Linked DNA regions of Azospirillum brasilense. The protein of the gene in region 2 interacts with the protein of the main gene of each other region in a pairwise test. Links are inferred from orthologs where the notes say so. Each region holds a gene or a part of one and is shown on either strand. Other genes may lie near its edges. The genes, in order: AMK58_RS17195 and AMK58_RS04925.

Evidence for each region.
Region 1: the proteins of AMK58_RS04925 (region 2) and AMK58_RS17195 interact in binary tests that used the Escherichia coli proteins (3 or more experiments, as listed by UniProt). The link is inferred for Azospirillum brasilense from one-to-one orthologs.

Annotation. Positions count from the first base shown.
Region 1 is NZ_CP012915.1:749,289-755,010, forward strand. Bases 998-3,752 are described here. They hold AMK58_RS17195 (HesB/IscA family protein), read right to left. Parts: upstream 2,676-3,752; coding sequence 2,319-2,675; downstream 998-2,318. Other genes in these bases: pepN (aminopeptidase N), read right to left, coding at 998-1,614; AMK58_RS17190 (DUF305 domain-containing protein), read left to right, coding at 1,782-2,297; AMK58_RS17200 (iron-sulfur cluster assembly protein), read right to left, coding at 2,692-3,099; sufU (Fe-S cluster assembly sulfur transfer protein SufU), read right to left, coding at 3,123-3,590; AMK58_RS17210 (cysteine desulfurase), read right to left, coding at 3,587-3,752. Also shown: more of pepN, read right to left, coding at 1-997; more of AMK58_RS17210, read right to left, coding at 3,753-4,849; Fe-S cluster assembly protein SufD, read right to left, coding at 4,864-5,722. UniProt on the Escherichia coli protein: Is able to transfer iron-sulfur clusters to apo-ferredoxin. Multiple cycles of [2Fe2S] cluster formation and transfer are observed, suggesting that IscA acts catalytically.
Region 2 is NZ_CP012914.1:1,079,387-1,085,141, reverse strand. Bases 1,822-4,609 are described here. They hold AMK58_RS04925 (ferredoxin family 2Fe-2S iron-sulfur cluster binding protein), read right to left. Parts: upstream 3,487-4,609; coding sequence 3,157-3,486; downstream 1,822-3,156. Other genes in these bases: AMK58_RS04915 (cysteine desulfurase family protein), read right to left, coding at 4,339-4,609; AMK58_RS04920 (molecular chaperone DnaJ), read right to left, coding at 3,532-4,197; mnmA (tRNA 2-thiouridine(34) synthase MnmA), read right to left, coding at 1,884-3,017. Also shown: AMK58_RS04940 (tetratricopeptide repeat protein), read right to left, coding at 1-1,242; more of AMK58_RS04915, read right to left, coding at 4,610-5,451; AMK58_RS04910 (Rrf2 family transcriptional regulator), read right to left, coding at 5,479-5,755. UniProt on the Escherichia coli protein: Ferredoxin are iron-sulfur proteins that transfer electrons in a wide variety of metabolic reactions. Although the function of this ferredoxin is unknown it is probable that it has a role as a cellular electron transfer protein.

The DNA.
Region 1 (5,722 bases), on a different replicon or contig from region 2:
GCGGGCCGGCACGTCGACGAACGTGAAAGCCTGCTCGGCTTCGGTGATGTGCAGGATGCGGCTGGTGCCGGCCGGCTCCGCCTCGCCCGTCAGGCGCAGCGGCAGGTCCGCCCCGTCCGGACCGAGCAGCCCCATGACCAGCGGGATGTGCATCGGCTCCTTCACCGGCTGGCCGGGGGTGGGCGGCACGGTCTGCCGGACGGTCAACCGGTAGGTCTTGGCCGCCTGGTCATAGGTGCCGCTCACGTCCAGTTCCGGCGTGCCGGCCTGCCGGTACCAGCGCTTGAACTGCGTCAGGTCCACGCCGGTCGCGTCGGACATCGCCGCGGCGAAGTCGTCGCAGGTGACCGCCTGTCCGTCGTGACGCTGGAAATACAGGTCCATGCCCTTGCGGAAGCCCTGCGGCCCCAGCAGCGTGTGGTACATGCGGATGACTTCCGACCCCTTGTCGTAGACGGTGGGGGTGTAGAAGTTGTTGATCTCCACATAGCTGTCCGGGCGCACGGGATGCGCCATGGCACCGGAATCCTCCGGGAACTGTACGGTGCGCAGGCGCTGCACGTCCGCAATGCGCTTGACCGCCCGCGAGTTCATGTCGCTGGAGAATTCCTGGTCGCGGAAGACGGTCAGCCCTTCCTTCAGCGACAGCTGAAACCAGTCGCGGCAGGTGACGCGGTTGCCGGTCCAGTTGTGAAAATACTCGTGCGCCACCACGGCCTCGATGCCCAGGAAGTCCTGGTCGGTGGCGGTCTCCGGCTTCGCCAGGATGTATTTCGTGTTGAAGACGTTGAGGGATTTGTTTTCCATCGCCCCCATGTTGAAGTCGCCGACCGCGACGATGTTGAAGATGTCGAGGTCGTACTCCAGACCGAACACCTCCTCGTCCCAGCGCATCGACTTGATGAGCGAGCGCATGGCGTGATCGACCTTGTCCTCGTTCCCCGGCTCGACATAGATGCGCAGGGTGACGTCGCGGCCGGATGCGGTGCGGAAACGGTCCTCCTGGTGCACCAACGTGCCGGCAACCAGGGCGAACAGGTAGCAGGGCTTGGGAAAGGGGTCCTCCCACACCGCGCGGTGGCGCCCGTCGGAAAGGTCGCCGGATTCGAGGAGGTTGCCGTTGGACAGCAGCACCGGATAGCGCGCCTTGTCCGCGGTGATCGTGGTGGTGTAGCGGGCCATCACGTCGGGGCGGTCGGCGAAGTAAGTGATCTTGCGGAAACCCTCCGCCTCGCACTGGGTGCAGAAGTTTCCGGAGGACTTGTAGAGCCCCTCCAGCGCCGTGTTCTCCTGCGGCTTGATTCGGACGACGGTTTCCAGCGTGAAGATCTCCGGCACGCTGTGGACGGTCAGATGGTCCGGCGTGACGGTGTAGTCGGCGTCGCCCAGCGGCTGCCCGTTCAGCGCCACGGACACTAGTTCCAGCCGTTGCCCGTCCAGCGTCAGCGGCAGCGCCGCCGCGTCGTCGCGCGCCGGGTTGCGCCGCAGCCCGAACTGCGCGCGGACCGTGGTCACCTCCTCGCCGAGGTCGAAGAACAGATCGACCGTGTCGATCAGATGCGCGGGCGGGCGGTAGTCCTGCAGGCGGATGGCCTTGGGCGTGCCTTTGTCCATGGGGCTTTTCTCTAACCTTGTTTTGGCCGTGTCGGCGTCGCGGAGACGGACTCTAGCATGGAGAGTGGGGACGCGAAGGGGCGTTGGACAGGGGAGATGCCAGCGATGGGACGATGATTGCCATTCGCTGTTCGCAGTCATAGGTCCTGACGGCGGAGCGAATGGTCATGAGCTATTGGCGCTTTTTGGCGATGATCGTGGTCTCGACGGTCGTGATGTTCGGGCTGATGTATTTGAACACCTACGCTTTCGACCACGTGTTCTACAGCCAGACGCGGGCCTGGATGGCGTTGGTGATGGGGGCCGCCATGGCGATCGTCATGATCGGCTTCATGTGGTCCATGTACAGGAACGCCGCCGCCAACCTCGGCATCGTGGTGGCGGGGCTTCTGGTCTTCGCAGGAGCACTATGGCTGGTGCGCAGCCAGGAGACCGTGGACGACCTGTCCTACATGAAGGCGATGATCCCGCACCATTCCATCGCGATCATGACCAGCGAACGCGCCCACATCCGCGATCCGCGCGTGCGTGAGTTGGCGGACGGCATCATTGAAGCGCAGGTGCGGGAGATCGGAGAGATGAAGGCCCTCATCGCCGATCTGAAACGCAATCCCACACCGGATTCGGCGCCGGATATTCCGTCCTATCGGGAACGGGGAGCGCCTGCACCGGCCAAGGAATAGGCGCCCTCCTTCCATCTCCCCTCAAACGTGGAAGCTCTCGCCGCAGCCGCAGCGGCCTTTCTCGTTCGGGTTCTTGAAGACGAAGCCGGTCTGGAACTTGTCGTCGACGTAGTCCATCTCGCTGCCGATCAGGAACATCACGGCGGCGGGGTCGATCAGGACGGTGACGCCCTTGTCCTCGACCACCTCGTCAAACTTCATCTTTTCCTTGGCGTATTGCACGTCATAGCTGAGGCCGGAGCAGCCCTTCGCCTTCACGCCGATGCGCAGGCCGATGTAATCGTCGGTCGCCTTTGACATCAGCATCCGCACCCGCTCCGCGGCGGCGTCGGTGATGGAAAGGGCCTTGGGGAGAGAAGCCGTAGAAGCCGTGGCCATGGGGATCTTCGCCTCCTTAAAACATGTCCAGTTGGACCCGCGCGACCTCGGACATCATGTCCTGGCGCCAGGGCGGTTCCCAAACCAGTTCCACCTTGCATGTGGTGACGTCCTCGACGGACTCAACCGCCTGCTGCACCTGCATCGGCAGTTCGCCGGCCACCGGGCACATGGGGCTGGTCAGGGTCATGTCGATCTCGACCTCGTTGTTCGGGCCGATGTCGACGCGGTAGATCAGGCCCAGTTCCCAGATGTCCACGGGGATTTCCGGGTCGTAGCAGCTCTTCAGCGCCGAGATCACCGCCTCGCTCAGCGCGGCGCGCGGGTCGTAGGCGGCCTTGGCCGCGGCCATGTCCGCTTCGGTCTGGTTCATCGGCTTGGCCTCCGCGGCGTCGGCTTCCTTGGAGATCGCGTCATCGGGCATCGCGTTTCACCGTTTCCTGCAACTTACTCGCTGCTCGCCTTGTCCTCGCCTTCGATGGCCGCGTTCATCGCGTGCCAGGCGAGGGTGGCGCATTTCACGCGCACCGGGAACTGACGGACGCCGGACAGCACCATCAGCCGTTCCATGGCGTCCTCGTCCACCGGGCCGTGGTCGCCGTGGTCGTGGTCGTCCTTGGTGCAGAGGTCGTGGAAGGTCTCGAACAGAGCCTTGGCCTCCGCCTCGGTCTTGCCCTTGACCACCTCGGTCATCATGGACGCGCTGGCGGTGGAGATGGCGCAGCCGCGGCCCTGGAAGGCCACGTCCTCGACCACTCCGTCCTTCAGCTTCAGGTAGACCATGAAGCGATCGCCGCACATGGGGTTCTCGCCCTTGGCCTCCCGGTTGGCATCGTCGGGATGCCGGAAGTTCCGGGGGTTCTTGCCGTGGTCCAGGATCACTTCCTGGTACAGCTCGCGCAATTCGTCCATCATGCTCCGAAGAACTCCTTCACCGCGATCACCGATTCGACCAGAGCGTCGGCTTCCGCCCGCGTGTTGTAAAGCGCGAAGCTGGCCCGCGCCGTGGCGCCGACGCCGAAACGCTCCATCAGCGGCTCCGCGCAGTGGCGGCCGACGCGGACGGCGACGCCGTACTGGTCCACGATGGTGCCGAGGTCGTGCGGGTGCACGCCCTCCAGCGTGAAGGAGATGATCGGGCCCTTGCCCGGCGCGGTGCCGTAGACGCGCAGGCCGTCGACCTGGGAAAGCTGCTGCGTGGCGTACTGGAGCAGGTCGTGCTCATGCGCCGCGATGGCCTCCCGGCCCAGCGTCTCCATGTAGTCCAGCGCCACGCCCAGACCGATCACCTCGGTGATTGCCGGGGTGCCGGCCTCGAAGCGGGCCGGCGGGGCCTTGAAGGTGGTGCCTTCGAAGCTGACGCTCTCGATCATGTCGCCGCCGCCCTGATAAGGGGGCATCTTCTTCAGCAGATCGTACTTGCCGTAGAGCACGCCGGTCCCGGTCGGGCCGTACAGCTTGTGGCCGGTCATGATGTAGAAGTCGGCGTCGATGTCCTGCACGTCCACCACGCCGTGCACCGCGGCCTGGCTGCCGTCGAACAGCACCGGCACGCCGCGCTCGTGCGCCATGCGGGCGATGATCTTGGCCGGCGTCACCGTGCCCAGCACGTTGGAGCAGTGGGTCATCGCCACCAGCTTCGTGCGGTCGGACAGCAGGTCCTCGTAGGCGTTCAGGTCCAGCACGCCGTGCTCGTCCACCGGGACGACGCGGATGCGGATGCCCTTGTCCATCTGGAGGAGCTGCCACGGCACGATGTTGGCGTGGTGCTCCATGACCGAGACGATGATCTCATCGCCTTCCGACAGGAAGGTCCGGCCATAGCTGTGGGCGACGAGGTTGACGGCCTCGGTCGCGCTGCGGGTGAAGACGATGTTGCGCTCCGACGGGGCGTTCAGGAAGCGGGCGACCTTGCGGCGGGCCTCCTCGAACTGGTCGGTCGCGGTCTGCGACAGGAAATGGACGCCCCGGTGGATGTTGGAATAATCCTCCTCCAGGAAGCGGGTCATGGCGTCGATGACCTGCCGCGGCTTCTGCGCGGAGGCGGCGCTGTCCAGATAGACGAGCGGCTTGCCGGGCTTGCCCTTCCGCTCGTGCACGCTGCGCGACAGGATGGGGAAGTCGGCGCGCACACGCTCGACATCGAAGGTGGGGAGGGTGATCTGGGTGTCCATATCCGGGTCCCTCCTCAGCGCGCGTTCTGCCAGTTGGCGACGTAGCTCTGGAAGGCGTCGCGGACGCTCTCCTCGGCGATCTCCTCCAGCGCCTCGGACAGGAAGGCGCCGATCAGCAGGCCGCGCGCCGTATCCTTGTCGATGCCGCGGGCGCGCAGGTAGAAGAGCTGGTCGTCGTCCAGCTCGCCCACCGTGGCGCCGTGGCTGCACTTCACGTCGTCGGCGTAGATCTCCAGTTCCGGCTTCGCGTCGATCTCCGCGGTGTCGGAGAGCAGGAGCGCGCGGTTCTGCTGGTAGCCATCGGTCTTCTGCGCGTCGGGACGCACGATGATCTTGCCCTGGAAGACGGCGCGGGCCTGGTCGTCGATCACGCCCTTGTAGACCTCGCGGCTGGTGCAGCAGGGCTTGGCGTGGTCGATGAAGGTCGTGGTGTCGACATGCTGGCCGCCGCGCACCATGTAGGCGCCGCTGACATGCGTGTCGCCGTCCTCGCCGTCGAGGACGCTGTTCACCTCGTTGCGCGACAGCTTGGCGCCGATGGTCAGGATGAAGTTGTCGTAGATGCCCTTGCCGGCCACCTTCGCCGCGGTGTGCGACAGGTGGAAGGCCTCCGCGTGCTCGCGCTGGACCTTGTAGTGATGGACCGACGCGCCCGCGCCGACGAAGACCTCGGTCACGCCGTTCGACAGGGTGGTGCAGGAGCCCAGGCCGACGTGATGCTCGACGATCACGGCGCGGGACTCCGCCTCCGCGACGATCAGGCCACGCGGGTGGAAGGCGGTGGGCTGCGCCTCGGTGCCGACGGAGACGAAGACCAGCTCGATGGTCTCGTCCACCGTGACGCCGCGCGGCACATGCAGGACCGGCCCGTCC
Region 2 (5,755 bases):
ACCGGGCACCTCCCGAAGCGGCGCGAGGGCGGCAAGAGGAAGCGAGCGACGGCGGTCGTTGGCGTGCTCGCGTCGTCCGGCCCACACGAGGCCGCAACGAATCCGGGCGTTCGGCGCCACGGCAGCCAGACGATCCGTCCAGATGGTCGTCGCGGCTTCCGATGCCCGCAGCATGGGGACGGCCGGCGCGGCGGGAAGGCCGCGGTTCAGCAGCAACGGCAGGCTCATCAACGGCGCGTGCACGTCGAAGGGCGGCAGGGTGCTCCCGCCCGGGAAGTCGGCGGCGCGCGGGATCACCTCCACACCATCGACGGCTGGAGACGCGCGCAAGAGGGACAGAAGGGGCGGCTGGACCTCCAGCAGGACACGTGTCGGCCCCGCTTCCCGCACCAGAGGCACAAAGCGCAGGAACTGGAGCGTATCGCCAAGCCCCTGTTCGGCATGGAGAAGGATGGTCCGGCCGATCAGCGGCCCACCGTCCCACGCCGGCCGGTCGAACCGGCGACGCTGGTTTTGCATGGCCGGCGCTTTCCAGCGCCATTCGAACTCCCGCCATCCATTCGCGAAATCGCCGAGCAGCAGCCGCGTCAGCGCGCGATTCCAATGGGCGTCGGCGTTCCCGGGATCGAGGGACAACGCGCGACCGTAACAATCCAGCGCCTCGTCCACAGCGCCGAGTTCACCCAGCGTATTGCCCAGGTTGTTCAGCGCGCCCCTGTGTCCTGGCACCTCGTCCAGAACCTCGCGGTAGCGGCGGGCGGCCTCCTCGAGCCGGTTCGCCCGCTCGAACGCGACGCCGAGGTTGAACAAAGCGTCGGGGGCGCCCGGCGTCAGGCCGAGAAGCCGCTCGAAGCAGGCGATGGCCTCCTCCGCGTCGCCGCGCTCCGTCAACGACACGCCCAGATTGTTGAGCGCGTTGGCGGAGGTTGGCGCGCCATTGAGCGCCTTGCGATGGCACGACACCGCCTCGTCGAGACGGCCACGCCCACGAAGCGCAAGCCCGAGGTTGCCGAGCACGCCGGGGTCGTTGGGCGCAAGCCGCAGGGCCGCACGCAGGCTTTGCTCCGCTTGTTCCAGCTGTCCTTCGACCAGATGGATGGCGCCAAGGTTGCCATGCGCATGCCGTGTCTCGGGGGCGCGGGGATAGTGGCGGATCATGTCCCGGTACAGCGCCTCGGCACCACGCAGATCCCCAGCCATATGCTTGGCCAACGCAGCTTGCAGGTTCGTCTTGGCGCTCATGGTGGGATGAGGGTCTCGATTTCCGGGGAGCGGTGGCGGCATGTGCCCGCTCGCCAACCCTACTCGAACGGCAACCCCGACGCCACCCGCTGCCCGGCGCGACATGCTCGCGCAGTTCCTTCAGACCGCTCCGCTCCGAAGCCCATATTGTCGGTGCTGGATGAGCCAGCACAAGCGCGCGTGGAACCGCCTAAACCATGCAGGAAGGCACAGCGAAGAAGCCATACGAGTGACCGCGACATTCAGGCTGCACCTGATCAGTGGACGGCGGACATTACGAAGCTGGAGGACACCCGGAAAAGTGAAACGGCGGGCGCATTTCGGGAACAGCCCGGCAACCTGTGATGCCCGACTGAATGTCTAACTTGGCATGAAGAGTCGTACTTGAGAAATGAAAAAGGCCAGCCAACCCATTGGATTGACCGGCCTTCATGATGGTAGCAGCGGAGGGATTTGAACCCCCGACCAAGGGATTATGATTCCCCTGCTCTACCACTGAGCTACGCTGCCATCGTGCTTACCATCATCTCCCGGCGCGGTCCGTTTCGGTGTTGGCCGCCGCGGTTCGTGCCGGGGCCGCTTATGTATTCCAGGGGGGCCGGGGTGTCAACGCTGAAATTTCACTTTTTGCGAAGTTTTCGTCAGGCCCCTGTTCCGGCGATCCAGCCGCCGCCCAGCACCCGGTCGCCCTGGTAAACGACGCAGGCTTGGCCGGGCGCCACGCCGTATTGCGGCTCGTGCAGTTCGGCCTGCGCGGTGCCGTCCGCACCCAGCCGCCACACCGCCGGGGCCGACGGCTGGGCGGAGCGGAGCTTCACCTCGACCTCCAGCCCCTCGCCGGGGGCCAGGGCGGGGCCGAGCCAGTTCACCTCGCGGATCGTCACCACGCGGCGCGCCAGCTCGCGGCGCGGGCCGACGACGACGCGGCGCTGGCCGGGCTCCAGGCGCACGACGAACAGCGGCTCCTCCTCGCCCCGGATGCCGCCGATGCCCAACCCCTTGCGCTGGCCCACCGTGTAATGGACCACGCCGCGGTGGCGGCCCAGGACGCGCCCGTCGACATGGACGATGTCGCCGGGCTCGACCGAACCGGGGCGCAGCTTGGCCACCACGTCGGCGTAGGAGCCGTTGGGGACGAAGCAGATGTCCTGGCTGTCCGGCTTGGCCGCCACCTCCAGCCCATGGCGCTCGGCCAGGGCGCGGGTCTCCGGCTTGGTCAGGCCGCCCAGCGGGAAGCGCAGGAACTCCAGCTGCTCGCGCGTCGTGGCAAACAGGAAGTAGCTCTGGTCGCGGCCGGGATCGATGGCGCGGTGCAGTTCCGCCCCCGCCGCCCCCTGGACGCGGCGCACGTAATGGCCGGTCGCCAGCGCATCGGCGCCGAGGTCGCGGGCGGTGTTCAGCAGGTCGCGGAACTTGACCCGCTGGTTGCAGCGCACGCAGGGGATCGGCGTCTCGCCGCGCAGATAGGTGTCGGCGAAGTCGTCGATCACGTCCTGGGAGAACTTGCCCTCGTAATCCAGCACATAGTGCGGGATGCCGATGCGGTCGGCGACCTGCCGGGCGTCGTAGATGTCCTGCCCGGCGCAGCAGGCGCCCGGCTTCTGCAGGGCGATGCCATGGTCGTAGAGCTGGAGTGTGATGCCGACCACGTCGTAACCCTCCTCCCGCAGAACGGCGGCGGTGACGGAGGAGTCGACGCCGCCGGACATGGCGACGACCACCCGGGTGTCCTGGGGACGCTTGGCGATGCCGAGGGAGTTGGCGTAGGAGATCATGGCGCCCTATATGGGCTGGTTCCCAAAAAATTCACCACCGGAGAACCGGTGCGCTCCAGCCCCGCGACGGGGGCGGCGCGCCGGTTTCCCGGTGGCGGGTTCAAGCCGTGGCAGCCCCGCAAGGCGCCGCGGCGGCAGGTCAGCGCATGGCGTTGTTGGTGCCGCCGGGAAGGCGCACGGCCAGACCGTCCAGTTCCTCGCTGATGATGATCTGGCAGCCCAGGCGCGAGGTCTTCGTCAGGCCGAAGGCGAGGTCGAGCATGTCCTCCTCGTCCTCCGAGGCCTCGTTCAGCACGTCGAACCACTCCGGCTCCACGATGACGTGGCAGGTCGAGCAGGCGAGCGAGCCCTCGCAGGCGCCTTCCAGGTCCAGGCCGTGCTTGTGCGCGACCTCGAGCACGGACAGGCCGAGCGGGGCGTCCACCTCGTGGCGGGTGCCGTTCGGCTCGATGAAGGTCATCTTGGGCATTGGGGTGCTCTCCTGAACAAAGGCGTCGGTGTGCGGTGGCAATGGTTAGGGTGACTTCGGAGCAAGGCCGGAACGCCGCGTCCGGGATTCGGCCGCCAACACTTCCAACCGCTCCAGCCGCGCGAGGATGCGCGCGGCGTTGTCGGTCTGCCCGTTGCGGAAGGCAATGGCAAGATACTTGATGCAACTTTCCACGCGTTGCCCGATGTCCTGGGCAAGCCGGTCCACCGCGGCGGCGTCCGGGACGCCGTCGAGCCGGTCGACGAGCGCGGTCACCTCCTCGTCCTCCTCGGCGGACAGGACGGCGGCGGGGGCGTCCAGCAGGTCCAGCAGATAGCGGGCGCGGCGCACCGGGTCGTGCAGCGTCTCATAGGCTTCGCCCAGCGCGTCGGCCTGGGCGCGGGCGTTGGCCTGCTGCCGCGCGCCGCGCGCCGCGAAGCGCTCCGGGTCCATGGCGCGGGAAAAGCCGGCGTGCTGGCGGGCCAGAGCCTCCGGCTCAATGTCGAAGCGGCGCTCCAGCCCCAGCCGGGTGAAATGGTCGAGCGCGCGCGGCGCCTGCACCGCGCCGCAGGAATGACAGAACATCGCGCGCGCCGCGACCGAACGGCCGCACAGCCAGCAAGGCTCCAGATCGCCGTCGATGGCCCCGGCGATGCCCTTGGGAGCCTCGCCCTTGGGAAAGCGTGGCGGGCCGGAATCGGATGTCGTCATGCTTGCCGTCCGTTGAAACGCTGCACAGGTCGGCCGCGAGGGCGGCGGGTCGCCGTCCCTTCGGCCGGGTGATACCCAGAAGCGGGGCGCCGCGCAACCTTACACGGCCCGCGGCGGGAGGGGGAGGTCATGGAGAGGCGATTACGCCGCAGGGGCACGGGCCAGCCTTGCCGCCATGGCGGCGTAGGCGGCGGCGAAACGCTCCACCGCCGCGTCGTCGCTGTCCCAGCCCAGGCTGATACGGATGGCGCAGGCCGCATCACCCGCGCTCTCGCCCATGGCGGCCAGGACGTGGGACGGCTTCACCTTGCCGCTTGAGCAGGCCGACCCGGCGCTGACCGCCACCCCGGCAAGGTCCAGCGCCATCACCTGCGTCTCCCCCGCCACGCCGGGCAGCAGCAGGTTGCTGGTGTTGCCGACCCGCGCCGCGCCGGCCCCCATCACCCGCGCAGCCGGAACGGCGGGGAGCGCTAGCGCCTCCAGCGCGTCGCGCAGGGCGGTCAGGCGGGCGCTGTCGGGAAGCTCCTCCCGTGCGAGGCGGGCGGCGGCGCCGAAGCCGGCAATGCCGATGACGTTCTCGGTTCCGGCGCGGCGGCGCTTCTCCTGCCCGCCGCCGCGGATCAGCGCCTCCGGCTCCAGCCCGTCGGCGAGGATCAGGGCGCCCACCCCGGCGGGGCCGCCGATCTTGTGGGCCGACAGGGTCAGCAGGTCGGCGCCGAGCGCCCCGAGGTCGAGCGGCAGGCGCCCCGCCGCCTGGACGGCGTCGCAATGGAGCAGCGCGCCATGGGCGTGGGCGACCCGCGCCGCCTCGGCCACCGGCTGGATCACGCCGGTCTCGTTGTTGGCGAGCATCAGGGAGACGAGCGCGGGGCCGCATCCGTCGCTGAGCAGGCGGTCGAGCGCGGCGAGATCGGCGACGCCGTGGTGGTCCACCGGGATGCGGGCGGCGCCTGGCACCGCCTCCAGCACCGAATCATGCTCGATGGCGGAGGTGACCACCGCCCGGCCGGGAAAGCCGCGCAGCGCCAGATTGTTGGCTTCCGTCCCGCTGCCGGTGAAGAAGACCTGGGCGGGCCGCACCCCGGCCAGGGCGGCGACCTGGACGCGCGCCTCTTCCACCGCGCGGCGGACCGTGCGGCCGAAGCCGTGCACCGACGACGGGTTGCCGGCGAGATCCATGGCCTGGATCATCGCCGTCTTCACCGCCGGCTTCAGAGGCGCCGAGGCGTTGTGGTCGAGGTAGACGCGGGTCATCGGGACGAAGGGCCGAAGGGCGCTCCCTTACTCCGCCGCGACCGCAGCGCCCTCGTCCGCCGGCTGCGGGCCGCGGATGGTCAGGCTGCTGGTGCCGATGATCCGGCGCTCCACCACGTCGGCCACGGTGACCGAGCTGAGATACATGTGGATCTGGTTGCCCAGTTCCTCCCACAGGTCGTGGGTCAGGCAGCGCGAGCGGTTGGTGCGGCAGCCCTGCGGCGTGCCGTTGGCGCAGCGCGTCGTGCGGATCGGCTCGTCCACCGCCAGGATGATGTCGGACACGCGGGTCGCGTCCGCCGGA